3 regions of the Streptomyces sp. NPDC102274 genome follow, and region 1 is predicted to be linked to each of the others. Evidence: riboswitches for the same ligand, from Rfam matches in the RefSeq annotation. Region 1 holds a riboswitch; each other region holds the start of a gene.

Region 1 (10,482 bases):
CAGTAGGGACGCGGGAGCGACGGCGGAACGCCACGATGGGGTACGGATCGATGTGATCCGTACCCCATCGGTGTTTCCCCGACTTTTGTCCGGCGGGGGCGGCAGGTAAGGTTAGGTTAGCCTCACCGGAACCCCGGGGTGGCCTGGACCGGCCAACCCTCCCGGAGGTGAACCGCGTGTACGTCTGCTCCTGCTTCGGCATTACCGAAACACAGGTGAAGGAACACGCGGCCGCCGGGGCGTGCACCCCCCGCCGGATAGCGTCGGTCAGCAAGGCCGGCACCGACTGCGGTTCGTGCGTACGCCGTATCCAGTCCCTTCTCGGCCGAGGCGGCTGCCCGCGCGGTGAGCTGCTCGACCAGGGTGCTCCCGCGCTCGCGGAGCTCGACGTGCCGGAGGGCACGGCTCCGCCCGCCCTCCGAAAAGCCGCGTAGACGGCGGTGATCCAAAGGCCCCTAGCTGTCGGGCTGCTTGATCTGCTGGGAGATGTACAGCGGCTCACCGAGCTTCTCGATCAGTTCCAGCTGGGTGTCGAGATAGTCGATGTGGTGCTCCTCGTCCTTGAGGATCGATTCGAAGATTCTCTTCGAGGTGTGGTCGGCCTTGTTCCGCATGACCTCGATTCCGCGCTTCAGCCGGTCGATGGCCTCGACCTCGACCTCCCGGTCCGCCCGGAACATCTCGGTCACCGTCTGCCCGACCCGCACATGGAACAGCCGCTGGTAGTTCGGCAGTCCCTCCAGAAAGAGCAGCCGGTCGGTGAGCAGCTCGGCGTGCCTCATCTCGTCGAAGGACTCGGCCCGGGTGTATTCCGCGAGCTTGGTCCATCCGTTGTTCTCCTGCATTTTGCTGTGCAGGAAGTATTGATTGATGGCGGTCAGTTCTGCGGTCAGCTGCTCATTGAGGAATTCGATGACCTCGGGGTCGCCCTGCATCGCGGAGGCTCCTTCCAGGCGGGTGACGGGGGCGGAATGCGCGCATCCTCGCACCGTCACCGGGGACCGTCCAGTAAGTGCATGTTCAGTATGTATTGTCCGATTGGGTCCGGGCCTGGTCATGACCACCCCTCGCGGTCTGTCACCATGGAAGGCATGGGTCAGCCGGAAAGCCGGGAACGTCAGGAGCCGGAACAGTCCGAGCTACCACCGGGGCAGCGTCTGCAGCGCGGCTGGCCGGTGACCCACTACGGGCCCGTACCGAAATTCCGGCAGGAACGCTGGGAGTTCCGGGTCTTCGGTGCCACCGCCGACGGCGACAAGCACTGCTGGAACCACGAGGAGTTCTCGGCGCTTCCGTTCTCCACGGTCGTCGGCGATCTGCATTGCGTCACGAAGTTCAGCATGGTGGGGGCCGAATGGGGCGGCGTCCCCGCCCGTACGATCATGGAACTCGCGCCCCCCGCGCCGAGCGTCACCCACGTCATGGTCTGGGCCGAGTACGGCTTCAGCTCCAATCTGCGGCTCGCCGACTTTCTCTCGGACCGCACGATATTCGCCACCCACAAGGACGGTGAATTGCTCACCGCCGAGCACGGCTTCCCCGTGCGGCTCGTGGTACCGCATCTGTACGCCTGGAAGGGGCCCAAGTGGGTCCGGGGCGTGGAGTACATGACCGCCGACCGCCGCGGCTTCTGGGAGGAACGCGGCTATCACAACGTCGGCGACCCCTGGGCCGAGCAGCGCTACTCCTATCAGGAGCTCCCCGGGGACGGCCCGGAGCTCTAGGTATCCGGCGTCAGCCGTCGCGCAGCTTCTTCAGCCGTGCCACATCCGCCGCGTGCCCCTCCTTGCCGCCCGGTGTCTCGATCACCAGCGGAACGTTCTCGGTCGCCGGATGCCGGAACAGCTCACGGAACGGCTCCTCGCCGATGTGTCCCGCGCCAATGTTCTCGTGACGGTCCTTGTGTGCGCCCGCCACATCCTTGGAGTCATTGGCATGGATCAGCTTGAGCCGCCCCTCGCCGACCGTGTCCACCAGCAGATCCAGCGTCTGCCGCATCCCGTGCGGTCCCGCCAGATCGTGCCCGGCCGCGAAAATATGGCAGGTGTCCAGACAGATGCCCAGCTTGGGGTGGGCGTCGAGCGCCTCGAAGTACGGGCCGAAGTCCCAGGTCCTCGAGCAGAGCGAGAAGCCCTGCCCCGCGGTCGACTCCAGCAGCAGGAACGGATCGTCGTCATGTGTCAGCTCGTCGAGAAGTGGCAGCATCAGCTCCCGTACCTGCGCGAGCGCCACCTCGCGGGGCCGTCCGCCGGTCGCCGAGCCCGTATGCACGACCACACCCAGCGCGCCGATCTCCCGGCCCCGGCGCAGGCTGTGCCGCAGCGACTCCACCGACTTCTCGGCGGTCGCCTCCGTGTGCGAGCCGAAGTTGATCAGATACGGCGCGTGCACATACGCGGGGATCTCCCCCGCCGCGCACTGCTCGCGGAACTGCTCGTCCTGCGCCGGATTGCCCGGGGGAGTCGCCCAGCCGCGCGGATTGGCCGCGAAGACCTGGACGGTCTCGGCTCCCAGCTCACGTGCGTAGGCCAGGCCGGTCGAGGCGAGGCCGCCGGCCACGGGGACATGGCCGCCGACGGGGTTGCGCATGGCTCCTAGAGTCCCTTGGTCGTGATGGTGATGGTGCTGCCCTCGGGGGCCTCCTGGCCGCCCTTGACCGACTGCTTGTTCACGGTGTCCCCCAGGAACGGGAAGCCCCGGTCCACGGTGACCTCGAAGCCCGCCTCCTCCAGCAGCTTCGTGGCCTCCTCGGTCGTCCTGCCGGTCACATCGGGTACGGAGATCATCCGCGGCCCCTTGGAGACCGTCAGCGTGACCGTATCGCCCCGGGCCAGCTGGGCGCCCTCGGCCGCGGACTGCCGGGCGACCGATCCCGCGTCCTCCTCGGAGTTCACGCGCTCGGCCGCGACCTTCACCTTGAGTCCCTCGTCCGTCAGCTCCGCGGTGGCGTCCCGCACGGACTCACCGGTCACATCGGGGACCTCGACCGGGCTGCCCTTGCTCACCACGAGCGCGACCCCGGAGTCGGGCCGTACCTCGCTCCCGGACGCCGGGGTCGAACTGATCACGGTGCCCTGCTGGATGCTGTCGTTGAACTCCCGCGTGACGACCCCGGCCGCCAGCCCCACCTTCTTCAGCTGCCGCCGGGCCTCGCCCAGCGGCATGCTCTCCAGATCGGGAACCTTCACGATCCGCGGGCCGCGCGAGATCACGACGGTCACCGAGCCGTTGCCGCGGATACGCGCGCGGGGCGCGGGGTCGCTGCCCGTGACCGTGCCGCGGTCGAAGGAGTCGCTGAAGTCCTTGGTGACCTTCACCTCCAGCCCTGCGTCGGAGAGCCGCTTCCTGGCCTCCTGCTCGCTCTGGCCGAGCAGCGAGGGGACGTGCGTGAACTGTCCGGAATTGATGTACCAGACGCCCGTGCCGATACCGAGCACCAGCAGTACGGCGACCACCGCCGCGACGACGCCCCGGCGGGGCATGACCAGGCGCCGGCCCGGCGCGTCCGACGGGGGCGCCATCTCCAGCCGGCTGGTGCGGTTCGGCGTCTCGTCCTCCGCCGGCTCGATGGGCCGGATGCGCGGAATCACCGTCGTACGGCTGTTGGCACCGGCCCCGTCCTCCGGCTCGGGCCTGGCCCGCGGCGGTACGGCGTCCAACTGTGCGTCGGTCAGCGCGGCCCGCGCCTCCCGCGTCAGCGCGAGCAGCGCCACCGCGTCCGCGGGCCGCGAATCGGGGTTACGGGCGGTCGCCGCCGCGACCAGCTCGTCCAGCTCCACGGCCAGCCCCGGCACGGTGGCCGACGGCGCGGGCACGTCCTCGTTCAGATGCCGGTAGAGCACCTGCGCGGGGGTGTCCCCGCCGTGCGGCTTCGCACCGGTCAGCATCTCGTGGAGGACGACCCCGCAGGCGTACACATCGACGCGGGTGTCGGACGTGCCGTCCTCGATCTGCTCGGGCGCCAGATACGACACCGTGCCGAGGACCGTCCCGGTGGTATTCGTGACATCGCCGACCGCCCGCACGAGTCCGAAGTCGGCGACCTTGACCCGGCCGTCGTCCCCTATCAGCACGTTCTCCGGCTTCATGTCCCGGTGCACGAACCCCGCCCGGTGCGCGGCCCCCAGCGCGGCGAGCACCGGCTCCAGAATGTCCAGCGCGGCCCGCGGCCGCAGCGCCCCGCGCTCCCGCACGACATCGCGCAGCGTGCACCCCGCGACGTACTCCATCGCCAGATAGACGTAGGCGCCCTCGGCGCCCTGGTCGAAGACCGCGACGACATTGGGATGCGACAGCCGGGCCACCGACTTGGCCTCACGGATGAAGCGCTCCACGAAGGTGGCGTCGGCGGCGAGGGCGGGGTGCATCACCTTGAGCGCGAGGACCCGGTCGAGCCGGGTGTCGACGGCCCGGTAGACCGTGGCCATACCGCCGACAGCGATCCGCGCGTCCACGCGGTAGCGGCCGTCGAGCACGTGCCCGACGATGGGGTCCTTGAGGGTCGTATCCACGGGCCCGAGTCTACGAGCCACGGTGCGCCGTCCGGCGGGGGCGCGGTGCGGGGTGCGTTTCGGCTGGGGCCGGTTTCCGGGTGCGGGTTGTTGCCGGGTGGCGCTCCGGGCCTCGCGCCCGGGACGGCATGATTTTTGGCGCGCAGCTGCCCACAGTCGGAGCACGGTCGTTCGTGCGCCACACATCACGCTTTAGTGTCCCGGACACGACCCCTGCGCGCCCCCTTCACCGCCCGCACAAGCGGGCCGTTCGTGCGCGAGGGCGGGCGGGGAGGCGCTGTGCCCGGCCAGTCGCGGCCCTGGGGGCCGGTGCGGGAGGGTGCCGCTGGACCGCACCCGCCCACTCACCCCCGCCGAGATGGCGAGTGGCGGGGCCCACCGGGCCGCACCCACCCCCATCCCCTCAGCCGGGCGGTGGGGGCAGGCGACCGCCGGGGGGAGGGGGTCGGGGTCGGAGGAGGTGCGTGTCCGGACGTAAGGCGTCGCAGCTCGCGCGGAGCGCGGTGAGGATAGCAGTCCGGACACGCACCGCCGGAGGCCCCGGGCCCCGGAACCAAGCCAGCGCACCCGCACCCCCGCCGGAGGCGCACCGCACCCCCCGCCCGCACCGCACCCCCCGCCGGAGGCGCACCGCACCCCCGCCGGAGGCGCACCGCACCCCCCGCCCGCACCGCACCCCCCGCCGGAGGCGCACCCGCACCGCCGGACGGCGCACCGCCACCGCTCAGGAGAACGCCGGCCTCTCCGGGTCCAGCGCCGCCACCCCCTCCACCGGCGACGACGCCCACGCGATCCGCCGCCGCGGCATCCGCCCCGCCCGCCACGCCAGCCGCCCCGCCGACACCGCGTACCGCATCGCCTCCGCCATCAGCACCGGCTCCCGCGCCCGCGTCACCGCCGACGCCAGCATCACCGCCGCGCACCCCAGCTCCATCGCGAGCGCCGCGTCCGACGCCGTCCCCGCCCCCGCGTCCAGGATCACCGGCACCCCCGCCCGCTCCACGATCAGCTCGAAGTTGTGCGGATTGCGGATACCGAGCCCGGAGCCGATCGGCGAGCCCAGCGGCATGATCGCCGCGCACCCCACGTCCTCCAGCTTCGCGGCGAGGACGGGATCGTCGTTGGTGTACGGGAGGACCGTGAAGCCGTCGTCGACCAGGGTCTCCGCCGCGTCGAGCAGCTCGATGGGGTCGGGCAGCAGCGTGCGCTCGTCCGCGACGACCTCCAGCTTGATCCAGTCCGTACCGAGCGCCTCGCGGGCGAGACGCGCCGTGAGTACCGCCTCACCGGCCGTGAAACAGCCCGCCGTGTTGGGCAGCGCGCGGATGCCGAGCGAGTCGAGTACGGACAGGACGGAGCCGTGCACCGTGGGGTCGAGGCGGCGCATCGCGACCGTGGTGAGTTCGGTGCCCGACGCGGCCAGGGACCGTTCCAGCACGTCGAGGCTGGGCGCGCCGCCCGTGCCCATGATCAGCCGGGAGCCGAACGTGGTGGAGCCGATGGTCAGCGGGTCGTCGGCCATGGTTCAGCCTCCCTGGACCGCGGTGAGGACTTCGACGCGGTCGCCCTCGTTGAGCGGTGTGCCGGACCAGCGGGTGCGTGGGACCACCGTCTCGTTGACGGCCGCGGCGACCCCCGAGGGCGCGGGGGTGAGCGTGGCGACCACGACGTCGAGGGTGGTGGCGGGCGCGAGCTCGTGGGGCTCGCCGTTCACGGAGATGTTCATACGGGCTGCTCCTGACGGATGGAGGCGACGGCCGCGACGGGCGAGGGGCGCGAGGAGAAACGCGACGGGGAGAAGGGGCGGGCTTCCGGGGGCAGTTCACCGGTCGTCAGCACCGCGGCCATCGCGTCGCCGGTGACGGGCGTGAGCAGCACCCCGTTGCGGTAGTGGCCGGTGGCCAGGGACAGCCCCGGCAGCGCGGTGGGTCCGAGCATCGGCGCGTTGTCCGGTGAGCCGGGGCGCAGCCCGGCGAGGGTTTCGGTGAGCGGCAGTTCCGTGATGCCGGGGACGAGTTCGTGCGCGTCCCGCAGCAGTTCGTAGACCCCGCCCGCCGTGACCGTGGTGTCCCAGCCGAGTTCCTCGCTGGTGGCGCCGACGACCAGTTCGCCGTTCTCGCGCGGCACCAGATAGACATGGCTGCCGCGCACCACGGCCCGTACCGTCCTGGAGAGGAAGGGCGCGTACGTACGGGGCACGGTCAGCCGCAGGACCTGGCCCTTGACGGGCCGTACCGGCGGCAGGACATCGGCCGGTACGCCGCCGAGCCGGCCGCTGAGGCTGCCGGCCGCCAGCACCACCTGGTCCGCGGTGAGTGCGCGGCCGTCGGCCAGGACGGCGCCGGTGGCCCGGTCGCGTACGACGGAGAGCCGGTCGGCGTGGGCGCGGTGGATGACCACCCCGGCCCGTTCGCACGCGGTCAGCAGGGCCGCCGCCAGCCGGCGGGGATCGATCTGGTGATCGCCGTCGACCCGCAGACCGCCGCGTACGCCCGGCGCGAGCATCGGCTCCAGGCGCCGGCATTCGCGGCCCGTGAGCCACTGGGATGTCAGCCCCGAACGCTGCTGGAGGGCGTGGAGTTCGCGCAACTGGGCGCGGTCGTCGGTGTCGAGGGCGACGGCGAGGGTGCCGCAGGCGCGGTAGCCGGTGTCCTGTCCGCTCGCCGCCTCCAGTTCGGCGACGAAGCCGGGGTAGCGCGCGGCGGAGGCGAGGTTGAGGCCGAGCAACGTCTCCTCGCCGTGGTGGAGTTCGGTGACGGCCGCGAGCATCCCCGCCGCGACCCGGGCCGCGCCGCCGCCGGGTTCGGGGTCGGTGACGGCGGTGCGCAGCCCGCGCTGCGCCGCCCGCCAGGCGGTGACCAGGCCGATGATCCCGCCCCCGATGACGAGCACGTCGGAGCCCGTACCTGTTTCTTCGTGGGGTGACTGCATGGGCGTCCAGCCCCTCCCTTCGCCGGCATGACCCGGATCAGGTTCGTACGGTCGGAGGCCGCCTCAGCCTCCCTCTCAGCCCGGTGCGCCGGACTCCCGCGAGGTAGTGTCGCCAGCCAGCCTAACGCCCTGTGCCCCGCGCTGTAAGGGAGCGATCACCGTGGCCCGTTCCCTGGACGGACTCGTCCTCTCCCCGGTCGCCGACCAGGCACCGGGGCAGGTGGGCACCGCCACCCGCTTCGTCTATCGGGAGGAGGACGGCCTGATCCGCGCCGAGTACGAGGGCGGTGACGTGGTCCGCGGATATCTCGTCGGGACCCGGGAGGGCGACCGGTTGGACTTCCGGTATGTACAGCTGAAGCGGGACGGCGCGACCTCTTCCGGGCACTGCGTCTCCACCGTGATCGACCTTCCCGACGGCCGGGTGCGGCTGGAGGAGACTTGGGAGTGGGAGTCCCAGGAGGGCAGCGGTACGAGCGTGGTGGAACAGCTTCCGTCCGGCGTTCCGTGAGCCTTCCGGGGCGGGCTGTCTAAGGTGATCGGGTGAGCGAGCGACAGCAGGAACAGCAGGAGACCGAACCGGCCGGGCAGCCGAGGGTGGTCGTCGTCGGCGCGGGCATGGCGGGGGTGCAGACCGCGGTGGCCCTGCGGGAGAAGGGCTTCGGCGGCCCGGTCACCGTGCTCGGCGCCGAGCCGCATCCGCCGTACGACCGGCCCCCCCTCTCCAAGGCGGTCCTGCTGGGCAAGGAGGAGAGCCCGGCCTTCGACATCGACTTCGCGGCGCTGTCCGTCCGGCTCCGGCTCGGCGTCGACGTGACCGGGCTGCGCCCCGGCGCGCGGGAACTGGACACCGCGCGCGGGCCCGTCCCGTACGACGTGCTGGTCATCGCGACCGGCGCGGAACCGATCACCCTGCCGGGCACCGAGTCGCTGCCCGGGGTCCATCTGCTGCGCACGCTGGACGACGCGGAGCGGCTGCGTCCGGTGCTCGGCCGCAGACAGCGGGTCGTGGTCGTCGGCGCCGGATGGATCGGCGCGGAGTTCACCACGGCCGCCCGGGAGGCGGGCTGCGCCGTGACGGTCGTCGAGGCGGCCGACCGGCCGCTCGCGGGCGTCCTGCCCGCCGAGGTCGCCGCTCCGATGACCGGCTGGTACGCGGAGAGCGGGGCCGAACTGCTGACGGGTGCCCGGGTGGCCGGTGTCGAACCGGGCGCGGTGATCCTCGCGGACGGCCGGCGGCTGGAGACCGACGCGGTGGTCGTGGGCATCGGCGCGCGGCCCGCGACGGGCTGGCTGGCCGGGTCGGGGATCGAGCTGGGCCCGGACGGCGCCATCGTGGCGGACGAGCGGCTGCGGACCTCGCTGCCGGAGGTGTACGCGGTCGGCGACTGCGCCTCGTTCCCCTCGGCCCGTTACGGACAGCGACTGCTCGTACATCACTGGGACAACGCGCTCCAGGGGCCGCGCACGGTCGCCGCGCAGGTGGTCGGCGAGACCGACGAGATCTACGACCCGGTGCCGTACTTCTGGTCCGAGCAGTTCGGCCGCTTCGCGCAGTACGCGGGCCACCACGAGGACGGCGACACCCTGGTCCGGCGCGGCGATCCCGCCGGGAGCGCCTGGTCGGTGGTGTGGCTGCGGGACGGGGCGCCGACGGCGCTGCTGGCGGTCGGCAGGCCCCGGGATCTCGCCCAGGGCCGCAAGCTGATCGAGGCGGGCGCGCGGCTGGACCCGGAGCGGACCGCGGACCCGTCCGTACCGCTGCGCGAGGCCGTGCTCTGAATCCCGCCCGGGAACCCGGCGCCCACCGGGGCGTCGGCCCGATTGGGGCTCCTCCGCTACCGTCTGTCAGTCCGGGATGGCACGCTTGTCCTTGTGACCGAGATTGACGCAAAGATCGATGCTCTCGTCCCCGCCTGGCTTCACCTGCCCGACATCGCGGAAAAGCTCGACGTCGAGGTGACGCGTGTGCGGCAGCTGGTGAAGGAAGGCCAGCTGATCGCGGTGCGCCGCGGCGAGAACAGGACGCTCCAGGTGCCCGCCGCATTCATCGACGGCAACAAGGTGGTCAAGGGGCTCGCGGGCACCCTGACGCTCCTGAGGGACGACAGTTTCACCGACGAAGAGATGCTCGAGTGGCTCTTCACCCCCGACCCCAGCCTGCCGGGCACGCCCGCGCAGGCGCTCAGTGAGAATCGCGGCACGGAGGTGAAGCGCCGGGCCCAGGCGCTCGCCGTCTGACGACATCACCATCCGCGGGGTGCGGCGGTCCCGTACGACCGTCCGCCGGTCGTCCGTCTGCCGCCGCACACCGCCGACCCAACATCACGGGGGGATCTTCCATGTCCACGGCTTCCGTTCCCGCGGCTTCCATGTCCGCGGCTTCCGCGTCGCTGTCCGACGCCCGGCTCTATCTGTGCACGGACGCCCGTAAGCGGCAGGGGGATCTCGCCGAGTTCCTCGACGCCGTGCTCGCGTCGGGCGTGGACATCGTGCAGCTGCGCGACAAGGGCATGGAGGCGGCCGAGGAGCTGGACCACCTCCGGGTCTTCGCGGACGCCTGCCGTCGGCACGGCCGGCTGCTCGCCGTGAACGACCGCGCGGATGTGGCCCATGCCATCGGTGCCGACGTGCTGCATCTGGGACAGGGCGATCTCCCCGTCCCCGCCGCGCGCGCGATCCTCGGGGACGGGCCGCTGATCGGCCGTTCCACCCATGCCGAGGCCGAGGTGGACGCGGCGGTCGCCGAGCCCGGCGTGGACTACTTCTGTACGGGCCCCTGCTGGCCCACCCCGACCAAGCCGGGCCGCCACGCGCCGGGGCTCGGTCTGGTGCGGTACGCCGCGTCCCGCGCCACGGAGCGTCCGTGGTTCGCGATCGGCGGGATCGACGCGGCCAATCTCGACGAGGTGCTGGACGCCGGTGCGCGCAGGGTCGTCGTGGTACGGGCGATCACCGAGGCCGACGACCCGGCGGCGGTGGCAGCGGCCCTGGCGAAGCGCGTGCGGGACCGTGCCGTATGACGGCGGTGCCGCGTACA
Region 2 (10,482 bases), on a different contig from region 1:
GGTCGATCGGTTACGAAGAGAGATCGAATCGTTGGCGAGCTCTCTCGCCTTGTCTATCAGTATCTGAAAAATTACTCCTTGTGATCTGCTAGCGCTTACAGGACGATTGCGTCAAGAGGGTCCATGGGATCATTCCCAGCCACTGCTTCATCTACTCCGGAGTACACGATGCGCGAGTCGGTCCAGGCCGAGGTCCTGATGAGCTTCCTCGTCTCCGAGGAGCTCTCGTTCCGAATCCCGGTGGAACTCCACTACGAGGTGCGGGATCCCTACGCCGTACGGATGACCTTCCATCTGCCCGGCGATGCGCCTGTGACCTGGACTTTCGGCCGCGAACTGCTGCTCGACGGAATCAACACGCCCAGCGGGGACGGCGATGTGCATATCGCGCCGACCACGCCGGAGGAGCTCTCCGACGTCCATATGCGGCTCCAGGTCGGCGACGACCACGCGCTCTTCCGGGTCAGCGCGGCGCCGCTGGTGGCCTTCCTCGACCGTACGGACCGGTTGGTTCCGCTCGGCCAGGAGCGCACGCTCAGTGACTTCGAGGGCAATCTGGAGGAGGCGCTCGGCCGCATCCTCGCCGAGGAGAACGCCGGCTGACCGGCCACCCGGGCCTCGCGTAGTCACTTCTTGCGTCGGCGTCCCCTGCCACCGGGCTTGCGGGTCAGCGTGTTCTGTGCCGGCACCGAGGTGGCCGTCGTAGAAGCCTGTCCGGGCGCTGAACCCGGGTCAGGTACTGACCCCGGGCCCGGCCCCGTGGGTGCCGGGTACGGTGCCGCGGCAGGCGCTTCGGGGGCCTGCCGGTCGGCGGATACCACCAGCGCTGCCAGCGCCGTCGTGACCGGCACGGAAGCGACCAGTCCGATCGAGCCCACCAGGGTACGGACGATCTCCTCCGCCACCAGCTCGCTGTTCGCGACCGTTCCCATGCTCGACTGCGCGATCGAGAAGAGCAGCAGAAGCGGCAGCGCCGCGCCCGCGTAGGCGAGGACGAGCGTGTTGACCACCGAGGCGATATGGTCCCGGCCGATCCTGATGGCCGCCCGGTAGAGGGCGCGCGGGCCCATCGTCGGATCCGCCTGACGCAGCTCCCAGACGGCCGAGGTCTGGGTCACCGTCACATCGTCGAGCACACCGAGCGAACCGATGATCACGCCCGCCAGCAGCAGACCGCTCATATCGATCTCGGGATACAGGCCGTGGATCAGCCCGGTGTTGTCATCGGTGTTGCCGGTCAGGCCCGCCCAGCCGATGAAGACGGACCCCAGCAGTCCGATCAGCAGCAGCGAGATCAGTGTGCCCAGGACCGCGACCGAGGTACGCGCCGTCAGACCGTGGCAGAGATAGAGGGCGATCAGCATGATCGCGCTGGCGCCGACGACCGCCACGATCAGCGGGTTCGATCCCTGCAGGATCGCGGGCAGGATGAAGAGCGTCAGAACGGCGAACGAGGCGATGAGCGCGACCAGCGCCATGATCCCGCGCATCCGCCCCACCACGACCACTACGAGCGCGAAGATCCCTGCCAGCAGCGTCAGCGGGAACTTACGGTTCACGTCCGTCACGGAGTACTGGAGATCCCGCGGCGCATCGGGTGCGTATGCCACCACGACGCCCTGTTTCACGTGAAACTGCCTCGGCGCGTCCGGCTGGACCACCTCGACGAAGGTCCGCCCCTTCTCCTTGCCGGTCGTGACTTCGACCGTGGCCTTCTTGCACTCCCCGGTCTCCGCCTGCTGCGCCTCGCGCCCCTGGGGCTTTGTGGTGTCGCCGGTCGACGGGAGCTGGGAGGCGTTGACGTCCTTGCAGTCGACCCGCTCGATGCGTACGACCTGGCCCTGTTCCGTCTGCCGGTCGAAGCCCACACCGGTGCGCTCGTGTGCCGGAGTGCCGCCCGGCCAGAGCACGGCGAGCCCGACGGCCACGGCGGCCGCGAACGGAATCAGAACCGCCGCGATGACCTTGCGGAGGTGCTGGGAGACCGGAGCGGCGGGCCCATGGCTGTGCGAGTGGCCGTGCGCTTCGTGAGTCTGCTGGGGAGGGGTCACCGACCGATCATCGCAAGAAGGAAGGGGCCCTCTGTTCAGCACGCCGGATATGACGCTAGCGTGGAGCCAACCTTTGCACACGCGGGAGCTCGGAGCACCGGGCTGAGAGGGCGCTGACTGTGTGGTCCCGGGGTCATTCCCCGGACACCTGCGCTGCGCCGACCGCTGAACCTGTTACCGGGTAATGCCGGCGTAGGGAGTAGGTCTCATGACCGTTCAGGACACACATCCGTCTGCCTCCGACTCGGGGAAGCCGAGCGAGGCCGGGAAGTCCATCGGCTGGCACAAGGGATATGTCCAGGGTTCGCGCCCGGACCTCCAGGTGCCCGTCCGCCAGGTGCATCTCACCAACGGCAAGGACGTCACGCTGTACGACACGTCGGGTCCGTACACCGATCCGGGCGTCGAAACCGACGTACGCCGGGGTCTCGCACCGCTGCGCGAGAACTGGATCATCGGTCGCGGCGACACCGAGGAGTACGCGGGCCGGCCGGTCCGTCCCGAGGACGACGGGCTCAAGCACACCTCACCGCGCGGAGGACTTCTCCGGAGCGGTTCGACCGATCTGCGCGGCCTCGACGCGGTCTTCCCGGGTCGGCCGCGCCAGCCCAGGCGGAGCCGGGACGGGCAGCCGGTGACCCAGCTCGCGTATGCCCGGCGCGGTGACATCTCTCCGGAGATGGAGTACGTCGCGATCCGCGAGAACGTGTCCCCGGAGGTCGTCCGCGAGGAGATCGCCGCCGGGCGGGCCGTGCTGCCGGCCAATGTCAATCACCCGGAGATCGAGCCGATGATCATCGGTAAGCGGTTCCTGGTGAAGGTCAACGCCAACATCGGCAACTCCGCCGTCACTTCCTCCATCGAGGAGGAGGTGGAGAAGATGACCTGGGCGACCCACTGGGGCGCGGACACGGTCATGGACCTCTCCACCGGCCGCAATATCCACACCACCCGGGAGTGGGTGCTGCGAAACTCCCCCGTCCCCATCGGCACCGTTCCGCTGTACCAGGCGCTCGAAAAGGTGGACGGGAAGGCCGAGGAGCTGACCTGGGACATCTACAAGGACACGGTCATCGAGCAAGCCGAGCAGGGCGTCGACTACATGACGGTGCACGCCGGAGTGCTGCTGCGGTACGTGCCGCTGACGGCCCGTCGCAAGACGGGCATCGTCTCGCGCGGCGGTTCGATCATGGCCGCCTGGTGTCTCGCGCACCACAAGGAGTCGTTCCTGTACGAGAACTTCGAGGAGCTGTGCGAGATCCTCGCGGCGTACGACGTGACGTACTCCCTGGGGGACGGTCTGCGGCCCGGTTCCATCGCGGACGCCAACGACGAGGCGCAGTTCGCCGAGTTGCGCACGCTGGGCGAGCTGAACTCGACCGCGAAGCGGCTGGGCGTACAGACGATGATCGAGGGCCCGGGGCATGTCCCGATGCACAAGATCAAGGAGAACATCGACCTTCAGCAGGAGATCTGCGAGGAGGCGCCGTTCTACACGCTCGGCCCGCTGACGACCGATGTGGCCCCGGCGTACGACCACATCACCTCCGGCATCGGCGCGGCGATGATCGCGTGGTGGGGCACGGCGATGCTCTGCTACGTCACTCCCAAGGAGCACCTCGGTCTGCCGGACCGCGACGACGTGAAGACCGGCGTCATCACGTACAAGATCGCGGCCCATGCGGCGGACCTCGCCAAGGGGCATCCGGGGGCGCAGGAGTGGGACGACGCGCTGTCCGACGCCCGGTTCGAGTTCCGGTGGGAGGACCAGTTCAATCTGGCGCTCGACCCGGACACGGCACGGGAGTTCCATGACGAGACCCTGCCGGCCGAACCGGCCAAGACGGCGCATTTCTGTTCGATGTGCGGTCCCAAGTTCTGCTCGATGAAGATCTCGCAGGACATCAGGCGCAGGCACGGCGGCGAGATGGAGTCGGCCGGCATGGAGTCGGCCGGCATGGAGTCGGCCGGTACGGATTCCGCCGAGATGGGGTCCGCCGAGATCGAGGCGGGCATGGCGGAGAAGTCCAAGGAGTTCGCCGCGGCGGGCAACCGGGTGTATCTGCCGCTCGCGGACTGATCGAGCGTCTGTCGCGGGGGCGCCTGTCACCGGGGCGCTTCCGCGAGGGGCCGCGCACCGGCCGGGGATGCCGCGTACCGGCCGGGGCCGCCCGCGTTCCCGCCGAGGGATACCGCGTACCGGCCGGGGGCTACTCCGGCCGGTGTTCCGGGCCGCCGAAGTCGGGGCTGGAGAAGTCCGGGCTGCTGAAGGTCGGGCGCTGGCCGGCGGTCGAACCCTCGTCCGGGCTGGAGAAGTCGGGGCGGCTGTAGCCGATCTTGGGCAGGTGCTTCTCCGGCTGTGCCGGGCGCGATACGGGCGGGGCGGCCCGGGTGGCCGGGGTGGCGCCCGGGTCGGCCGGCGCGGCCCGCAGGAAGGGCAGGATGCCGCGTTCCAGCAGGGCCTGGCGCCAGGCTTCTCGCGCGCGGGCCACCTCGTCGGGCAACTCGCCGCCCCACCCTTGCTCGGCCGGAAGCTGGGTCGCCCTGTTCCGCAGGGCCGTGACGAGCAGACCTGTCGCGGCGACCAGGAGGCCGACGGCGGTGACGGCGGCGAAGAACCACCCGACCGCGACCATGCTGCGGGCGAAGGCGGGCGGCGGACTGAGCGCTTTGAGGAGGTAGCCGACGAGCAGGAAGATCACCGCCGCGGTGCCGCCGAGGACCGGGGCCAGCACGGTGATGACGGCCGCGAGCCCCGCCCCGGCCTCCGGAGCCTCGCTCCCCGACGGGGTCGAGACGGCGTCATGGATCGACGAGGACGAGGGCGAGGGCGCCGGTGAGCGGAATTCCTCGCGGAGCTTCGCGAAGTGCTCGTACTCGGCGGCGGCGGACGTGGTGATCAGCGCCGTGGCGCTCAGGGCCATCGTGCGCAGTTGCTCGCTGGTGAGCCGCTGTCCGGCCGCGGAGAGTTCCGCGTGGTCGTGTGCCTGGCGCAGTGCCTCGTCGAGGATCCGCTCGAAATCCGCGCGATCCTCGCTCAGCAGGTGTGGAGCGCTGTTCATGTGCATCCCCCGATGCTCCGTAGGGCCGGTTCGCCCGCGTGGGACGGGCAGTTGGCGGAAACGGAGGAGAGCCTGCTACGGATAAGGCGATGGTAGAGCCGTTGTGGCGGGGCGTGACAGGGGGTTTCGGGAAATCACCTGTCACACATTGATTCAGTTATCCAGTGGAAGCTGTACGACCAGCAGCTTTCCCGCCATGGTGACGCCGCCGTCCATGGCGATGGCAAGTCCATCGGCATATACGTGCGGCCCTTCCACCACCGGGCCCGTGTCGCCTTCGTCGTCCGAAGCGTCTTCTGTGCCGACTTCGCCGAGCAGATAGGGAATGGGGCTGTGGCCGTGGACGACGCGCTGTCCGCCGTACTGGGAGAGGAGTTCGCGGACGGCCTGCGGCCCGCCGTCGTCACGGAAAGCGAAGCGTTTGGTGAGTTTGCGGAACAGGTCCCAGCATTCGTCGGCGTCATTGCGGGTGAGGATCTGATGGACGGTGTCGTTGACGTCCTCGATGGTGGATCCGTAGTCCAGATAGGCCGTCGTGTCGGAGTGCATCAGCAGATGCTCGTCCTCCTCGACGACCGCGTCGAGCCGCGACATCCACTGCAGATGGACGTCCTGGAGGCGCTCCATATCGGTCCGCTGGCCGCCGTTGAGCAGCCAGGCGGCCTGGAAAGTGGCGGTGCCCGCGCCTGAGTTGACGGGCGTGTCGCCGAATCGCCTGGCGCCGATGAGCAGCAGTTCGTGATTGCCCATCAGGGCCTTGCAGTAGCCACCGGCCGCCGCCGCCTCGGCGGAGAGCCGCATGACGAGGTCGATGACACCGATGCCGTCGGGGCCGCGGTCGGTGAAGTCGCCGAGGAACCAGAGCCGGGCGTTGCCCGCGGCCCAGTGGCCGTCGGCGTCGATGAGGTCCTGCGCGGCCAGCGCGGCGACAAGCTCGTCGAGATAGCCGTGGACGTCACCGACGGCGTAGAGCGGGCCGCGGCCGTCGGGCGCGGGCGGCTCCACGGGGTCCACCCGCACCTGGACGGTGTCCCCACGGTTGATCACCGGGAGGTCGCGTTCGGTGGGGGTGTAGCCGTCCGCGGGCTCGTGGTCCGGGAACGCCTCACCGGGATGCCCGGACGGGCCGTCGGCCGCCGGACCGGACGGTCCGGGCTCTCCGGACTGCACGGGAACCTGTGCGTACGGCGGTACGCGGAAGTCGCGCAACGTCGCCGTCCGCACCACGGGTCCCTCGCCGGCCCCCTGTGTCATCGACCCCTCCACCACCGTCGCGCCGCCGTACACCTCCCGGGCCCGCCGGACTGGATGGGGGTGAGCCCATCGCAGGTAGGACGAGGTCCGTGGTGTCGTGCGCCCATCATAGGAACGCCGCTCCCGCTCTGTGTCGCACCAGGGGGGAGAATTCGGCGGGACCTCGGGTTCAACGGCTGTTTTCACGCCGATCGCCCGAAATGAGAAAAGGTCTGGTCCTTCTTCCGGCCCCTGGGGCGGCGAGTCTCCGGCGCTGCCCGGCGCGTTCCCGGGGCCGCCCGGCGAGTCGTCGGGACCGTACGGCGGCTCCCGGGGGGCCGCCCGACGGGTCTGCGGGAAGCTCCACAGACCCGGGGACCGTACCGTCCGTTGTCCTCGGCCCTCGGTCAGTCGCCCGCGGGGGACCGGGGCGCGCTGACCGTGGTGCGCGGCGGTCGCCGTTGGGAGGAGGTCCGGACGATCAGTTCGGTCGGTATTACCTGCTCGACCGGCCGGCCGGTGTCGATTCCCTCGATGGCGTCGATGAGGAGCTGGATGACGGCGGTGCCGATACGGCGCGGCTTGAGCGAGAGCGTGGTGATGGGGGGTTCGGTCGCGGCGTACACCGTGGATTCGCTGCAGCAGACCAGCAGCAGATCCTCGGGGACGCGCAGCCCGTACCGCCGGGCCGCGGCGAGCAGATCGGTGCCGTTGGGGTCGAAGAGCCCGTAGACGGCGTCGGGGCGGTCGGGGCGGGCCAGCAGCCGGTCGGCGGCGACGGCCCCGGCGCACGGGTCGTGGGCGGGATAGGACTCGTAGACCGGGTCCTGGCCGACGCGCTCGCACCAGTGCAGATAGGCGGTGGTGGAGAGCCGGGTGTAGGTGTCCGTGGTGGTGCCGGTGAGCAGGCCGATCCGGCGTGCCCCGGCCGCGGCGAGATGGTCGAGCAGTTCGAGGACGGCCGCCTCGTGGTCGTTGTCGACCCAGGCGGTGACGGGGAGGGTGCCCGCGGGCCGGCCGTCGGAGACGACGGGAAGGCCCTGGCGGACGAGTTCGGTGACGACCGGATCGTGGTCGGAGGGGTCGATGACGACGGTGCCGTCGAGGGCGACGTTCGACCAGACGTCATGGCGGGAGGTGGCGGGGAGGATGACGAGGGCGTAGCCGCGGGCGAGCGCGGCGGAGGTCGCGGCCCTGGCCATCTCGGCGAAGTAGGCGAACTCGGTGAAGGTGAAAGGTTCGTCCCCGTACGTCGTCACGGTCAGACCGATGAGTCCTGACTTGCCGGTACGGAGGGTTCGGGCCGCGGCGGAAGGCCGGTAGCCGAGGCGCTCTGCGACTTCTCGGACATGGCGTCGGGTGGCGTCGGGTAACCGTCCCTTGCCGTTGAGCGCGTCCGAGACAGTCGTGATGGAGACACCGGCTGCGGCGGCTACGTCCCGGATGCCCGCCCGACTTTGCCGGCTTCCCCGGCGGGTTGTGTCCGTCCGGCTCACCTGGTGTTTCCCTGCTGCTGTCATGGCGAGCCGATAGTAGGGCGCTGAGGGGCGATGGGGCCGGTCGCATATGTACCCGGCGGCAGGCACGTTTCTGCATGATCCAAAGCAGCCAACAAGCGTGGAAGACAAGGAGGTTGGCGGGTTTTGCATTGGTCTGCCATGCAAGGAGCGGCATGGACCTGTCGAAGGGCCCATGTTTCGAAGAGGTCTCAACTCACCTCTACGGGGGATGCGCGCCACGGCGCAGGCCACCGGCGCGCGCCAGGAACGCGAGCGCGCCCCACTGCTGTGGGCTTTCCCGGTGCCCGCCATTCGCAGGGGCCGCGAATCCTCATAAGGTGAGCAGTATTGAAGAGGTAGGGACCCATGAACGGCCGAGGAGGACCTGCGGTGAGCGAGACGAGCCCCAAGCTGCGTACCGAGCTGGACGGCATTCCCACGTACAAGCCGGGCAAGCCCGCGGCGTCCGGCGGACCCGTCGCGTACAAGCTGTCCTCCAACGAGAACCCCTATCCGCCGCTGCCCGGAGTCATGGAGCAGGCGATCTCGGCCGCGGGCGTCTTCAACCGCTACCCCGACATGGCGTGCACCGGCCTGATGAACGAGCTGGCCGACCGGTTCGGGGTGCCCGTCTCGCATCTGGCCACCGGCACGGGTTCGGTGGGCGTCGCCCAGCAGCTCCTTCAGGCCACCGCGGGCGCCGGTGATGAGGTCATCTACGCCTGGCGCTCCTTCGAGGCGTACCCGATCATCACGCAGATCTCGGGCGCCACCTCCATAAAGGTGCCGCTGACCGCGGGCGAGGTGCACGATCTGGACGCGATGGCCGAGGCGATCACCGACAAGACCCGGCTGATCTTCGTCTGCAACCCGAACAACCCGACCGGCACGGTGGTGCGCAGGGCCGAGCTGGAACGGTTCCTGGATCGGGTGCCCGGTGATGTGCTGGTGGTGCTCGACGAGGCGTACCGCGAGTTCATCCGGGCCGCCGAGGGCGACGGCGGTGCGGTTCCTGACGGGATCGACATCTACCGTGACCGGCCGAATGTGGCCGTGCTGCGGACCTTCTCCAAGGCGTACGGGCTGGCCGGCCTGCGGGTCGGCTTCGCGATCGCCCATGAGCCGGTCGCGGCCGCGCTGCGGAAGACCGCGGTCCCGTTCGGTGTGAGCCAGATCGCACAGGAGGCGGCGGTCGCCTCGCTGCGTGCCGAGGACGAGTTGCTGGGGCGGGTCGGCTCGCTGGTCGCCGAGCGGGAGCGGGTCTACCGGGGACTGGTCGGGCAGGGCTGGACCGTGCCCGAGACGCAGGCCAATTTCGTGTGGCTGCGGCTGGGCGCGCGCACGCTGGACTTCGCCGCGGCCTGTGAGGCGGCCGGTGTGGTCGTACGGCCGTTCGCGGGCGAGGGTGTACGGGTCACGGTCGGGGAGAACGAGGCCAATGACCTCTTCCTGCAGACCGCCGAGGCGTTCCGCAAGGAGATGTAGTCCGGCCGGTGCCGGTGCCGGCTCATCGGAGCCGGAGCCTTGGAGCGAAGGGCGGTCTCTTCGAGGCCGCCCTTCGGCGTTCCCAGGAGCCTCTTCGCAGCCGTTCCCCCGGGTCTCTCCGTGGAGGGACCCCCCCCACGCAAAGATCCGGAAGGGTGTGCGACATAATGCTTGTGAATGTGAACGCTTTCACAAGCGCGCCCCGGTTCCTGTCGTTACGTCCGGGACAAAGGGTGTATGCCGCCGCTACGACCACGGCGATGTGATGTAAGGAGAGATGACGTGGACCTCGCTCTGGCGCCGGAGACCCTGACGCGATGGCAGTTCGGCATCACCACCGTCTACCACTTCCTCTTCGTCCCCCTGACGATCTCGCTCGCCGCGCTCACCGCGGGGCTGGAGACGGCGTGGGTACGCACGGAAAACCCGAAGTACCTCAAGGCCACGAAGTTCTGGGGCAAGCTCTTTCTGATCAATATCGCGATGGGCGTCGTCACCGGCATCGTGCAGGAGTTCCAGTTCGGGATGAACTGGTCCGACTACTCGCGGTTCGTCGGAGACATCTTCGGAGCCCCGCTCGCCTTCGAGGCGCTGATCGCCTTCTTCTTCGAGTCCACCTTCATCGGGCTGTGGATCTTCGGCTGGGACAAGCTGCCCAAGAAGATCCATCTGGCCTGTATATGGATGGTCTCGATCGGCACGATCCTCTCCGCGTACTTCATCCTGGCGGCCAACTCCTGGATGCAGCACCCGATCGGCTACCGGATCAACAAGGAAGCCGGACGGGCCGAACTCACCGACTTCTGGGCGGTGCTCACCCAGGACACGGCGCTCACGCAGTTCTTCCACACGATCACGGCCGCCTTCCTCGTCGGCGGTGCCTTCATGGTCGGTATCGCGGCCTTCCATCTGGCCCGCAAGCGCCACATACCGGTGATGCGCACCTCACTGCGACTCGGCCTGATCACCGTCATGGTGGCCGGACTGTTCACCGCCGTCAGCGGCGACACCCTCGGCAAGGTCATGTTCAAGCAGCAGCCCATGAAGATGGCCGCGGCCGAGGCGCTCTGGGAGGGCGAGGCGCCGGCGCCGTTCTCGGTGTTCGCCTACGGGGACGTCGACAAGGGGCACAACGACGTCGCCATCGAGATC
Region 3 (10,482 bases), on a different contig from region 1:
CCGCCCGCTCATCCGTAGAGTGGAGGCGTGCCCAGGATTCGAGCGGCCTCCGTGGCCGAGCACCGGACGATGCAACGAGGCGCCCTGCTGGACGCGGCGCGCTCCCTCCTGTCCGAAGGCGGTACGGACGCGCTGACCTTCCCCGCACTCGCCGAGCGCACCGGCCTCGCCAGGTCCTCCGTCTATGAGTACTTCCGCTCGCGCGCCGCCGTCGTCGAGGAACTGTGCGCCGTCGACTTCCCGGTCTGGGCGGCCGAGGTCGAGGCGGCCATGGCCGGGGCGGAGACGCCCGAGGCCAAGATCGAGGCGTATGTGCGCCGTCAGCTCGCGCTGGTCGGGGACCAGCGGCACCGCGCGGTGGTCGCCATCTCCGCGAGCGAGCTGGACGCCGGAGCCCGGGAGAAGATCCGTGCCGCGCACGGCGGTCTGATCGCCATGATCGTGGAGGCTCTCGGCGAACTGGGCCACGAACAGCCCCGGCTCGCCGCCATGCTGCTCCAGGGCGTCGTGGACGCGGCGGTCAGACGTATCGAGCTCGGCGCGACCGAGGCGCCTCCGGAGATCGCCGAGGCGGCCGTCTCCATGGCGCTGCGCGGCGTACGGGGCTGACCTCCGGGCGCGTACGCCGGCGGATGCGCCGTCGGTGCATCGCGCGCCCCGCTGGACTAGGGTGTGTCTTCAAAGTCCCGCCTGCCCGGCGGTGCTTTGAAGACACGCCCTGGCTCAGGCCCCGGCTCGGGAACGCCGAAGACCGGCAGAAGCCGTGACGGGCCCCGGCGCAGCAGCTCGCGGGGCAGCAGGGACAGCGGGTTCAGATAGACCGCACCCCGCAGCAGACCCCAGTGCAGACACCCCGGCGCGCAGTGGGACGGGCCGCCCGTCACCGTGGCGACCCGCCGGCCCGCCGTCACCTCGTCCCCTTCGGCGACGAGAGGTGACACCGGTTCGTAGGTCGTCCGCAGCGGCGGATCACCCGTACCGGACAGCGTGATCGAGAGCACCCCGCGCCCGGCCACCTGCCCCGCGAAGGAGACCCGGCCCGAGGCCGCCGCACGGACCGGCGCCCCGACGGCCGCGGCCAGATCGACGCCGCGATGACCGCGACCGTACGCCGTGGCGGGTGGCTCCCAGCCCCGCAGCACCGCCGGACGCGAACCCACGGGCCAGGCCCGGCCCTCACCGCTGCCACGCGTCTGCGCGGCCACCGCCTCCTGAGGCGCCCACAGCCCGAGCGGCGCCGGGACGGCAGCGGGGAGGACGGCAGCGGAGAGTGCGAGCAATATGTGAAGAAGGAATACGTGAAGAAGGAAAAGGAATACGTGAAGTGGGGCGAGGGTGCCGATGCGGCTACGGACAGTGTTCATGCGGTCCACGGTCCCGCATGAGAGCCCCAGCGCGCTGATCATGAACGGGATCTGTGGAGTACCGACCAGTTGTGGACAGCGCCGTCACCCAGAGGTGCGAAGGTCCCGTACACTTCTTGTGGCGATCCGGGTCACCGGGTCGACTTCGCACGCCCCGCCATCGGCCCCTTCGCGCCGATGTCAGCGCTTCTCGGTCTCGGACTTCCGTGGCACAGCGCATCGGGGCGTCAGGCGCGACTGCCGTCCGGCGGACGCGACAACCGAGTATCTCAAGGAGTACGGCCATGGCCGTCGTCACGATGCGGGAGCTGCTGGAGAGCGGCGTCCACTTCGGTCACCAGACCCGTCGCTGGAACCCGAAGATGAAGCGCTTCATCTTCACCGAGCGCAACGGCATCTACATCATCGACCTGCTCCAGTCGCTGTCGTACATCGACCGCGCCTACGAGTTCGTCAAGGAGACCGTCGCGCACGGCGGCTCCATCATGTTCGTCGGTACGAAGAAGCAGGCCCAGGAGGCCATCGCCGAGCAGGCGACGCGCGTCGGCATGCCCTACGTCAACCAGCGCTGGCTGGGCGGCATGCTCACCAACTTCTCCACCGTCTACAAGCGCCTTCAGCGTCTGAAGGAGCTTGAGCAGATCGACTTCGAGGACGTGGCCGCCTCCGGCCTCACCAAGAAGGAGCTGCTGGTCCTCTCCCGCGAGAAGGCCAAGCTGGAGAAGACCCTCGGTGGTATCCGCGAGATGCAGAAGGTGCCCAGCGCCGTCTGGATCGTGGACACCAAGAAGGAGCACATCGCTGTCGGTGAGGCGCGCAAGCTCCACATCCCCGTCGTCGCGATCCTCGACACCAACTGTGACCCCGACGAGGTCGACTACAAGATTCCGGGCAACGACGACGCGATCCGCTCCGTCACCCTGCTCACCCGTGTGATCGCCGACGCCGTCGCCGAGGGACTCATCGCCCGTTCCGGTGTCGCCACCGGTGATTCGAAGCCGGGCGAGAAGGCCGCCGGCGAGCCGCTCGCCGAGTGGGAGCGCGACCTGCTCGAAGGCGAGAAGAAGGACGACGCCGAGAAGCCGGCCGAGGCCGAGGCCGAGGCCAAGGCCGAGGGCGACGTCCAGACCTCCGCCGAGACGGAGAAGGTCGCCGACGCGGAGCAGGCCGAGGCCCCCGCCGAGGCTCCGGCCGCGGACACCGAGCAGGCCTGACCTTTCCCAGGTTCGGTAGTTGACGGCGGGGGCCCACCGGCCCCCGCCGTTCACCCGTAGATCCTTCAGACCTTCGAGAGAGAATTACAGATCATGGCGAATTACACCGCCGCTGACGTCAAGAAGCTCCGTGAGCTCACCGGCGCCGGCATGATGGACTGCAAGAAGGCGCTCGACGAGGCCGACGGCAACGTCGACAAGGCCGTCGAGCTTCTCCGCGTCAAGGGGCAGAAGGGCGTCGCCAAGCGCGAGGGCCGTTCGGCCGAGAACGGCGCCGTCGTCTCCCTCATCTCCGAGGACAAGACCTCCGGCGTTCTGGTCGAGCTGAAGTGCGAGACGGACTTCGTCGCCAAGGGTGACAAGTTCCAGACCGTCGCCAACACGCTCGCGGCCCACGTCGCCGCGACGTCCCCGGCCGACCTCCCGGCGCTGCTCGCCTCCGAGATCGAGGCCGGCAAGACCGTCCAGGCGTACGTCGACGAGGCGAACGCCAACCTGGGCGAGAAGATCGTCCTGGACCGCTTCGCGCAGTTCACCGGCGGTTACGTGGCCGCCTACATGCACCGCACCATGCCCGACCTCCCGCCGCAGGTCGGCGTCCTCGTCCAGCTGGACAAGGAGAACGCCGAGGTTGCCAAGGACGTCGCGCAGCACATCGCCGCCTTCGCCCCGAAGTACCTCAGCCGCGACGAGGTCCCGGCCGAGACTGTCGAGAACGAGCGCCGCGTGGCCGAGGCCACCTCGCGCGAGGAGGGCAAGCCCGAGGCCGCTCTGCCGAAGATCGTCGAGGGTCGTGTCAACGGCTTCTTCAAGGACGTCGTCGTCACGGAGCAGGCGTTCGCCAAGGACAACAAGAAGTCCGTCCAGAAGGTCCTGGACGAGGCCGGTGTCGCCCTGACGCGCTTCGTGCGCATCAAGGTCGGCGTCTGAGGCTGTACGCGATCAACCAAAGACCCCGATAGGGTCTGACGCAGTCGTCCGGGTACTTGTCGGGCGGCCGCAGATCTGACGAGGAGGCCATTGCCGCACAGGGAACCGCGAGGACCCCGGCAATGGCCTTCTTCGTATGCGCACGAGGAGAGATCTCCATGGAACAGGCCGACACAAGCGACGACGGCAAGAAGAGCGACGACGGCAGGAGCCACGGCCACGGCCGCTTCATGCTGAAGCTGTCCGGTGAGGCGTTCGCCGGACGGGGAGCGCTCGGCGTCGACCCCGATGTCGTCCACGCCATCGCCCGCGAGATCGCCGCCGTCGTCCGGGACGGCGCCCAGATCGCGGTCGTCATCGGCGGGGGCAACTTCTTCCGGGGCGCCGAACTCCAGCAGCGCGGCATGGACCGGGCGCGCTCCGACTACATGGGCATGCTCGGCACGGTCATGAACTGCCTCGCCCTCCAGGATTTCCTGGAGAAGGAGGGCATCGACTCCCGTGTCCAGACCGCCATCACCATGGGCCAGGTCGCGGAGCCGTACATCCCCCTCCGCGCCGTGCGCCACCTGGAGAAGGGCCGCGTCGTGATCTTCGGCGCGGGTATGGGCATGCCGTACTTCTCGACCGACACCACGGCCGCCCAGCGCGCGCTGGAGATCGATGCCGAGGCATTGTTGATGGGGAAGAACGGGGTCGACGGGGTGTACGACTCCGACCCCAAGACCAACCCCGCCGCGGTCAAGTTCGACGCCCTGGAGTACGGCGAGGTGATCGCCGGAGATCTGCGCGTCGCCGACATGACCGCCATCACGCTGTGCCAGGACAACAAGTTGCCGATCCTCGTCTTCGAATTGCTGAAGGAAGGCAATATCGCGCGTGCGGTCAAGGGTGAGAAGATCGGCACACTCGTGAGCGACCAGGGCACCCGGAACTGATCCGGGGCTGTCCCGCACGGGAATGGACAAAGCCCTGCCGGTCGGACACCGTGCAGGACAAGACGCGACGCAGGTTCCGCCGGCCGATTCGCACGCCGGGCCCACTCAAGACACGCAGGAGCAAGTGGTGATCGAAGAGACCCTCCTCGAGGCCGAGGAGAAGATGGAGAAGGCCGTCCTGGTCGCCAAAGACGACTTCGCCGCGATCCGCACAGGGCGGGCGCACCCGGCGATGTTCAACAAGATCGTGGCGGACTACTACGGTGCCCTGACCCCGATCAACCAGCTCGCCTCGTTCGCCGTGCCCGAGGCGCGGATGGCCGTGGTGACCCCGTTCGACAAGAGCGCGCTGCGCAATATCGAGCAGGCGATCCGCGACTCCGACCTCGGCGTCAATCCGAGCAACGACGGCAACATCATCCGGGTGGTGTTCCCCGAGCTGACGCAGGACAGGCGCAAGGAGTTCATCAAGGTCGCCAAGACCAAGGCCGAGGACTCGAAGATCTCGATCCGCGCGGTCCGCCGCAAGGCCAAGGAGACCATCGACAAGCTGATCAAGGACGGCGAGGTCGGCGAGGACGAGGGCCGCCGCGCCGAGAAGGAGCTCGACGACACCACCGCGAAGTATGTCGCGCAGGTGGACGAGCTGCTGAAGCACAAGGAAGCCGAGCTGCTCGAGGTCTGATGAACGACTCTTCCCGGGGAGCCTCGTCGACAGCCGGATACTGGGGACCGACCGACCCGGGGGCTGTCCCGGCGGGTCCCGCATACGATGAGCATCCCGCACAGCAGACTCGGCCCATGCCCATCGTGCCCGACGGACCCGCTGACAGCGGGAACCAGGATGACGACCGGGGGGCTGCTCGGCCGGGCGGCCCCCTGTTCCGTGACGAGACTCCGCAGGAGCCCATGGCAGCCCCTCCGCCACCCCCGCCGAAGAAGCGGGCCGGACGTGATCTGCGTGCGGCCATAGGGGTCGGTATCGGGCTCGGCGCGGTGGTCGCGGCCTCGCTCTTCATCGTCAAGGCCGTCTTCATCGGCGTCATGGCGGTCGCGGTGGTGATCGGGCTGTGGGAGCTGACCTCACGGCTCGACGAGAAGAAGGGCATCAAGGCACCGCTCGTGCCGCTGGCCGTCGGCGGCGCCGCGATGGTCGTCGCCGGATACGCGCGGGGGGCGGAGGGCGCCTGGGTCGCGATGGCCCTGACCGCGCTCGCGGTGCTGATCTGGCGGATGACGGAACCGCCGGAGGGCTATCTCCGAGATGTCACGGCGGGTGTCTTCGCCGCGTTCTACGTACCGTTCCTGGCCACCTTCGTCGCGATGATGCTCACCGCGCACGACGGTCCGTGGCGGGTGCTGATGTTCCTGGTGCTGACGGTCGTCAGCGACACGGGCGCGTACGCCGTCGGCTGGCGCTTCGGCACGCACAAGCTGGCGCCCCGTATCAGCCCCGGCAAGACCAGGGAGGGGCTGGCCGGAGCAGTCGTCTTCGCGATGGCGGCCGGTGCGCTCTGCATGGAGTTCATGATCGACGACGGGGTCTGGTGGCAGGGACTGCTGCTGGGGCTCGCGGTCGCGGCCAGTGCCACCCTCGGTGATCTCGGCGAGTCCATGATCAAGCGGGATCTCGGCATCAAGGACATGGGCACCCTGCTGCCGGGCCATGGCGGGATCATGGATCGGCTGGACTCCCTGCTGCCCACGGCTCCGGTGGTCTGGCTGCTGCTGGTGCTCTTCGTGGGCTCCGGCTGAAACCACTCCCGGCACGGTTGGCCCGTCGTGGCACTACCCGCACCGGTTACCCTGAAAGGGCTCGCCGCTCACGGGTGGCGGGCCCTTTTGAGCCCCGCGGCTGTGAAGCCGTTCCCGTGAGGTCTCCCGGCACCGGCACCGTTCTGCCGTACTCCCCGCCACAGCGGGGGGCGCCCGGCCTCGCCGCACCGAGGAGATTTGGTTTTTCATGGCCCCGCCGACCCCCGGAGAACTCACTTTCGTCGCGCCCCGCGGAGCCAAGAAACCCCCGCGGCATCTCGCCGACCTCACCCCCGCCGAGCGCCGCGAGGCCGTCGCCGCGATCGGCGAGAAGCCGTTCCGCGCCCGGCAGCTGTCACAGCACTACTTCGCGCGATACGCGCACGACCCCGAGCAGTGGACCGACATCCCGGCCGCCGCGCGCCAGAAGCTCGCCACGGAGCTGCTGCCCGACCTGATGTCGGTGGTACGGCACATCTCGTGCGACGACGACACCACCCGTAAGACGCTCTGGCGGCTGCACGACGGCACCCTCGTCGAGTCGGTGCTGATGCGCTACCCGGACCGGGTCACCATGTGCATCTCCTCACAGGCGGGCTGCGGGATGAACTGCCCGTTCTGCGCCACCGGTCAGGCCGGTCTGGACCGTAACCTCTCCACCGCCGAGATCGTGCACCAGATCGTCGACGGGATGCGCGCGCTGCGGGACGGCGAGGTCCCCGGAGGTCCCTCGCGGCTGTCCAACATCGTCTTCATGGGTATGGGCGAGCCGCTCGCCAACTACAAGCGGGTGGTCGGGGCGATCCGCCGGCTCACCGACCCCGAGCCGGACGGTCTGGGCCTCTCGCAGCGCGGGATCACCGTCTCGACGGTCGGTCTCGTGCCGGCGATGCTGCGCTTCGCCGACGAGGGCTTCAAGTGCCGGCTCGCGGTCTCCCTGCACGCGCCCGACGACGAGCTGCGCGACACCCTCGTGCCGGTCAATACGCGGTGGAAGGTGCGCGAAGTACTGGACGCCGCCTGGGAGTACGCGGAGAAGTCGGGCCGCCGGGTCTCCATCGAGTACGCGCTGATCCGCGACATCAACGACCAGGCGTGGCGCGGCGACCGGCTGGGCCGGCTGCTCAAGGGCAAGCGGGTGCACGTCAATCTGATCCCGCTCAACCCGACGCCCGGCTCGAAGTGGACGGCGTCGCGCCCCGAGGACGAGAAGGCGTTCGTCGAGGCGATCGCGGCCCACGGTGTGCCGGTGACCGTACGGGACACCCGGGGCCAGGAGATCGACGGAGCGTGCGGACAGTTGGCCGCGTCGGAGCGGTAGGAGCCTGTTCGGCGCCAGGGGGTAACCTTGACCTGAACGCATTGCATATTTTCCGACAGGGGAGCGCCACAGCGCTGAGAGTGCGGCACATGTCCGTGGGAGCGGACAGCGGTCGCAGACCCTCTGAACCTTGCCCAGGTCATTCTGGGTAGGAAGTTCGGACACCACTCAAGCTGTTGCGCCCTGCCCGGAGTCCGGCCGGTACGGACCCCGGGCAGGGCCGCGTCTTCTCCTGGACATCCCAGGAGGAAAGTCAGTGAGCAGTACCCGCACCCGTACCAACACGAGAAGGGCGGCCGTCGGCGCGCTCGCCGCCGCGCTCGGTGTCTCGGCCCTCGCCGCCTGCGGCGGGTCCGAAGGCTCCCCGTCGTCCGGCGACGGCGGCAGCGGCGGTTCGGAGTCGAAGACCGTCACCCTCGTCAGCCATGACTCGTTCAACGCCTCGCCCGCCGTGCTGAAGGAGTTCACCAAGGAGACCGGTTACACGGTCAAGGTCCTGAAGAGCGGCGACGCCGGCGAGGCACTCAACAAGGAGATCCTGACGAAGGGTTCGCCCCAGGGCGATGTCTTCTTCGGCGTCGACAACACCCTGCTCTCCCGCGCCCTCGACAACGGCCTGTTCACGCCGTACAGGGCGAAGGGCCTGGACCGCGTCGAGGAGAGTACGCGGCTCGACAAGGACAAGAACCGGGTCACCCCGATCGACACCGGCGACATCTGCGTCAACTACGACAAGAAGTACTTCGCGGACAAGAAGCTGGCGCCGCCGCGGACCTTCGACGATCTGATCAAGCCCCAGTACAAGAACCTGCTCGTCACCGAGAACGCCGCGACCTCCTCACCCGGCCTCGGCTTCCTCCTCGGCACGGTCGCGCGGTACGGCGACAAGGGCTGGCAGGACTACTGGAAGAAGCTGAAGGACAACGGCGTCCAGGTCGTGGACAGCTGGGAGCAGGCGTACAACGACAGCTTCTCCGGCTCCGCCGGCGGCAAGAAGGCCAAGGCCGACCGGCCGCTCGTCGTCTCGTACGCCTCCAGCCCGCCCGTCGAGGTGCTGTACGCCGAGCCGCGGCCGAAGGAAGCGCCGACCGGGGTCTCCACCGGCACCTGCTTCCGGCAGACCGAGTTCGCCGGTCTGCTGGACGGAGCGAAGAACGAGGCCGGCGGCAAGGCGCTGCTCGACTTCCTGATCGGCGAGAGGTTCCAGGCGGACATGCCGCTCAACATGTTCGTCAACCCCGTGGTCAAGGATGTCGCGCTGCCGGAGCTGTTCACGGAGTTCGGCGCGACCGTCGACACGCCCAAGACCGTGGCGCCCGGCACGATCGCCGCCAACCGCGAGCAGTGGATCCAGTCGTGGTCCTCACTCGTAGTGAAGTAACACCCAGGACGCCGGGGGGAGGGCGGTCCGGGCGCGGCCGGGTCCGGGGGCGCGCGAACGCCGTCCGGCCCGCCCTCATGGCCGTGCCCGTCGCCTTCTTCGCGGTCTTCTTCGCCTATCCGGTGGCCGCGATCGTCGGCAGGGGACTGAAGACGGACGGCGGCTGGCAGTTCGGCCGGATCGGGGACGTACTGACCCGCGCGGACATCCTCGGCGTTCTGTGGTTCACCACCTGGCAGGCGCTCGCCTCCACCGCGCTCACCCTGCTGATCGCGCTGCCGGGCGCGTATGTCTTCGCACGCTTCGACTTCCCCGGCAAACAGGTGCTGCGCGCGGTGGTCACCGTCCCGTTCGTGCTGCCCACCGTCGTGGTCGGCACCGCCTTCCTGGCGCTGCTCGGGCGCGGCGGACTCCTGGACGACCTGTGGGGCGTACGGCTCGACACCTCCGTCTGGGCGATCCTCCTCGCGCATGTCTTCTTCAACTACGCGGTGGTCGTCAGGACGGTGGGCGGCCTGTGGTCGCAGCTCGACCCGCGTCAGGAGGAGGCGGCACGGGTGCTCGGCGCGGGGCGGCTCGCGGCCTGGTGGCGGGTGACGCTGCCGGCCCTCGGCCCCGCCGTCGCCGCCGCCGCGCTGATGGTCTTCCTCTTCACCTTCACCTCCTTCGGGGTCGTACAGATCCTGGGCGGCCCCGGCTTCTCCACCCTGGAGGTGGAGATCTACCGGCAGACCGCGCAGCTCCTCGATCTGCCCACCGCGGCCGTGCTCACGCTGACGCAGTTCGCGGCGGTCGGCGCGATCCTGGCGGTGCACGCGTGGACCGTACGGCGGCGGGAGACCGCGCTGCGGCTGGTCGACCCGGCGCTGACCGTCCGCCGGCCGCGCGGCGCCGGACAGTGGACGCTGCTCGGCGCGGTGCTCGGCACCGTACTGCTGCTGATCCTGGTGCCGTTGGGGGTGCTCGTCGAACGCTCCCTGGGCGGTCCCGGCGGGTACGGATTCGAGTTCTACCGTGCCCTCGGATCGGTGGAGGCCGGCGGCGGCACCTTCCTCGTACCGCCGCTGGAAGCGGTCTGGAACTCCCTGCGGTACGCGCTTGTCGCGACCGCCGTCGCGCTGGTGGTCGGGGGGCTGGCCGCCGCCGCGCTCACCCGGCGCGCGGGCCGTCTCGCGCGCGGCTTCGACGCGCTGCTGATGCTGCCGCTCGGCGTCTCGGCCGTGACCGTCGGCTTCGGTTTCCTGATCACGCTGGACAAGCCGCCGCTGGATCTGCGGGCCTCCTGGATCCTGGTGCCCCTCGCCCAGGCGCTGGTGGGGGTCCCCTTCGTCGTACGGACGATGCTGCCGGTGCTGCGCGCGGTGGACGGACGGCTGCGCGAGGCGGCGGCCGTGCTCGGAGCGTCGCCGTTGCGTGCCTGGCGGGAGGTGGATCTGCCGCTGGTACGGCGGGCGTCGCTGGTCGCCGCCGGGTTCGCGTTCGCCGTCTCGCTCGGCGAGTTCGGCGCGACGGTCTTCATCGCGCGCCCGGACCGGCCGACGCTGCCGGTGGCCGTCGCGCGGCTGCTGGGGCGGCCCGG

The links. A riboswitch is a leader RNA that binds a small molecule or an ion and turns the genes downstream of it on or off. The one in region 1 is predicted to bind thiamine pyrophosphate.
Region 2: it holds a riboswitch for thiamine pyrophosphate, as region 1 does, so the genes downstream of both, thiC (phosphomethylpyrimidine synthase ThiC) here and thiO (glycine oxidase ThiO) in region 1, are expected to answer to the same signal.
Region 3: it holds a riboswitch for thiamine pyrophosphate, as region 1 does, so the genes downstream of both, ACIRQP_RS22365 (thiamine ABC transporter substrate binding subunit) here and thiO (glycine oxidase ThiO) in region 1, are expected to answer to the same signal.

What each region holds. Positions count from the first base shown of each region.
Region 1 covers NZ_JBIWLW010000001.1:336,762-347,243, reverse strand. Annotated here, with positions in the region: gene ACIRQP_RS01585 (class II 3-deoxy-7-phosphoheptulonate synthase) at 1-6, shown strand, start outside; gene ACIRQP_RS01580 (bacterioferritin-associated ferredoxin) at 168-434, shown strand; gene bfr (bacterioferritin) at 456-935, opposite strand; gene ACIRQP_RS01570 (sulfite oxidase-like oxidoreductase) at 1,092-1,724, shown strand; gene ACIRQP_RS01565 (deoxyribonuclease IV) at 1,735-2,589, opposite strand; gene pknB (Stk1 family PASTA domain-containing Ser/Thr kinase) at 2,595-4,511, opposite strand; gene ACIRQP_RS01555 (thiazole synthase) at 5,236-6,033, opposite strand; gene thiS (sulfur carrier protein ThiS) at 6,037-6,237, opposite strand; gene thiO (glycine oxidase ThiO) at 6,234-7,442, opposite strand; TPP riboswitch at 7,440-7,552, opposite strand; gene ACIRQP_RS01540 (hypothetical protein) at 7,603-7,953, shown strand; gene ACIRQP_RS01535 (NAD(P)/FAD-dependent oxidoreductase) at 7,986-9,224, shown strand; gene ACIRQP_RS01530 (Rv2175c family DNA-binding protein) at 9,318-9,683, shown strand; gene thiE (thiamine phosphate synthase) at 9,785-10,465, shown strand.
Region 2 covers NZ_JBIWLW010000030.1:61,288-71,769, forward strand. Annotated here, with positions in the region: gene ACIRQP_RS31485 (IclR family transcriptional regulator) at 1-67, shown strand, start outside; gene ACIRQP_RS31490 (SsgA family sporulation/cell division regulator) at 169-603, shown strand; gene ACIRQP_RS31495 (YibE/F family protein) at 627-2,051, opposite strand; TPP riboswitch at 2,123-2,267, shown strand; gene thiC (phosphomethylpyrimidine synthase ThiC) at 2,260-4,131, shown strand; gene ACIRQP_RS31505 (hypothetical protein) at 4,262-5,119, opposite strand; gene ACIRQP_RS31510 (metallophosphoesterase) at 5,267-6,382, opposite strand; gene ACIRQP_RS31515 (LacI family DNA-binding transcriptional regulator) at 6,754-7,866, opposite strand; gene hisC (histidinol-phosphate transaminase) at 8,236-9,330, shown strand; gene ACIRQP_RS31525 (cytochrome ubiquinol oxidase subunit I) at 9,613-10,482, shown strand, end outside.
Region 3 covers NZ_JBIWLW010000016.1:131,593-142,074, forward strand. Annotated here, with positions in the region: gene ACIRQP_RS22325 (TetR/AcrR family transcriptional regulator) at 70-609, shown strand; gene ACIRQP_RS22330 (M23 family metallopeptidase) at 666-1,364, opposite strand; gene rpsB (30S ribosomal protein S2) at 1,649-2,578, shown strand; gene tsf (translation elongation factor Ts) at 2,672-3,508, shown strand; gene pyrH (UMP kinase) at 3,667-4,446, shown strand; gene frr (ribosome recycling factor) at 4,574-5,131, shown strand; gene ACIRQP_RS22355 (phosphatidate cytidylyltransferase) at 5,131-6,201, shown strand; gene rlmN (23S rRNA (adenine(2503)-C(2))-methyltransferase RlmN) at 6,410-7,522, shown strand; TPP riboswitch at 7,570-7,695, shown strand; gene ACIRQP_RS22365 (thiamine ABC transporter substrate binding subunit) at 7,779-8,903, shown strand; gene ACIRQP_RS22370 (ABC transporter permease) at 8,981-10,482, shown strand, end outside.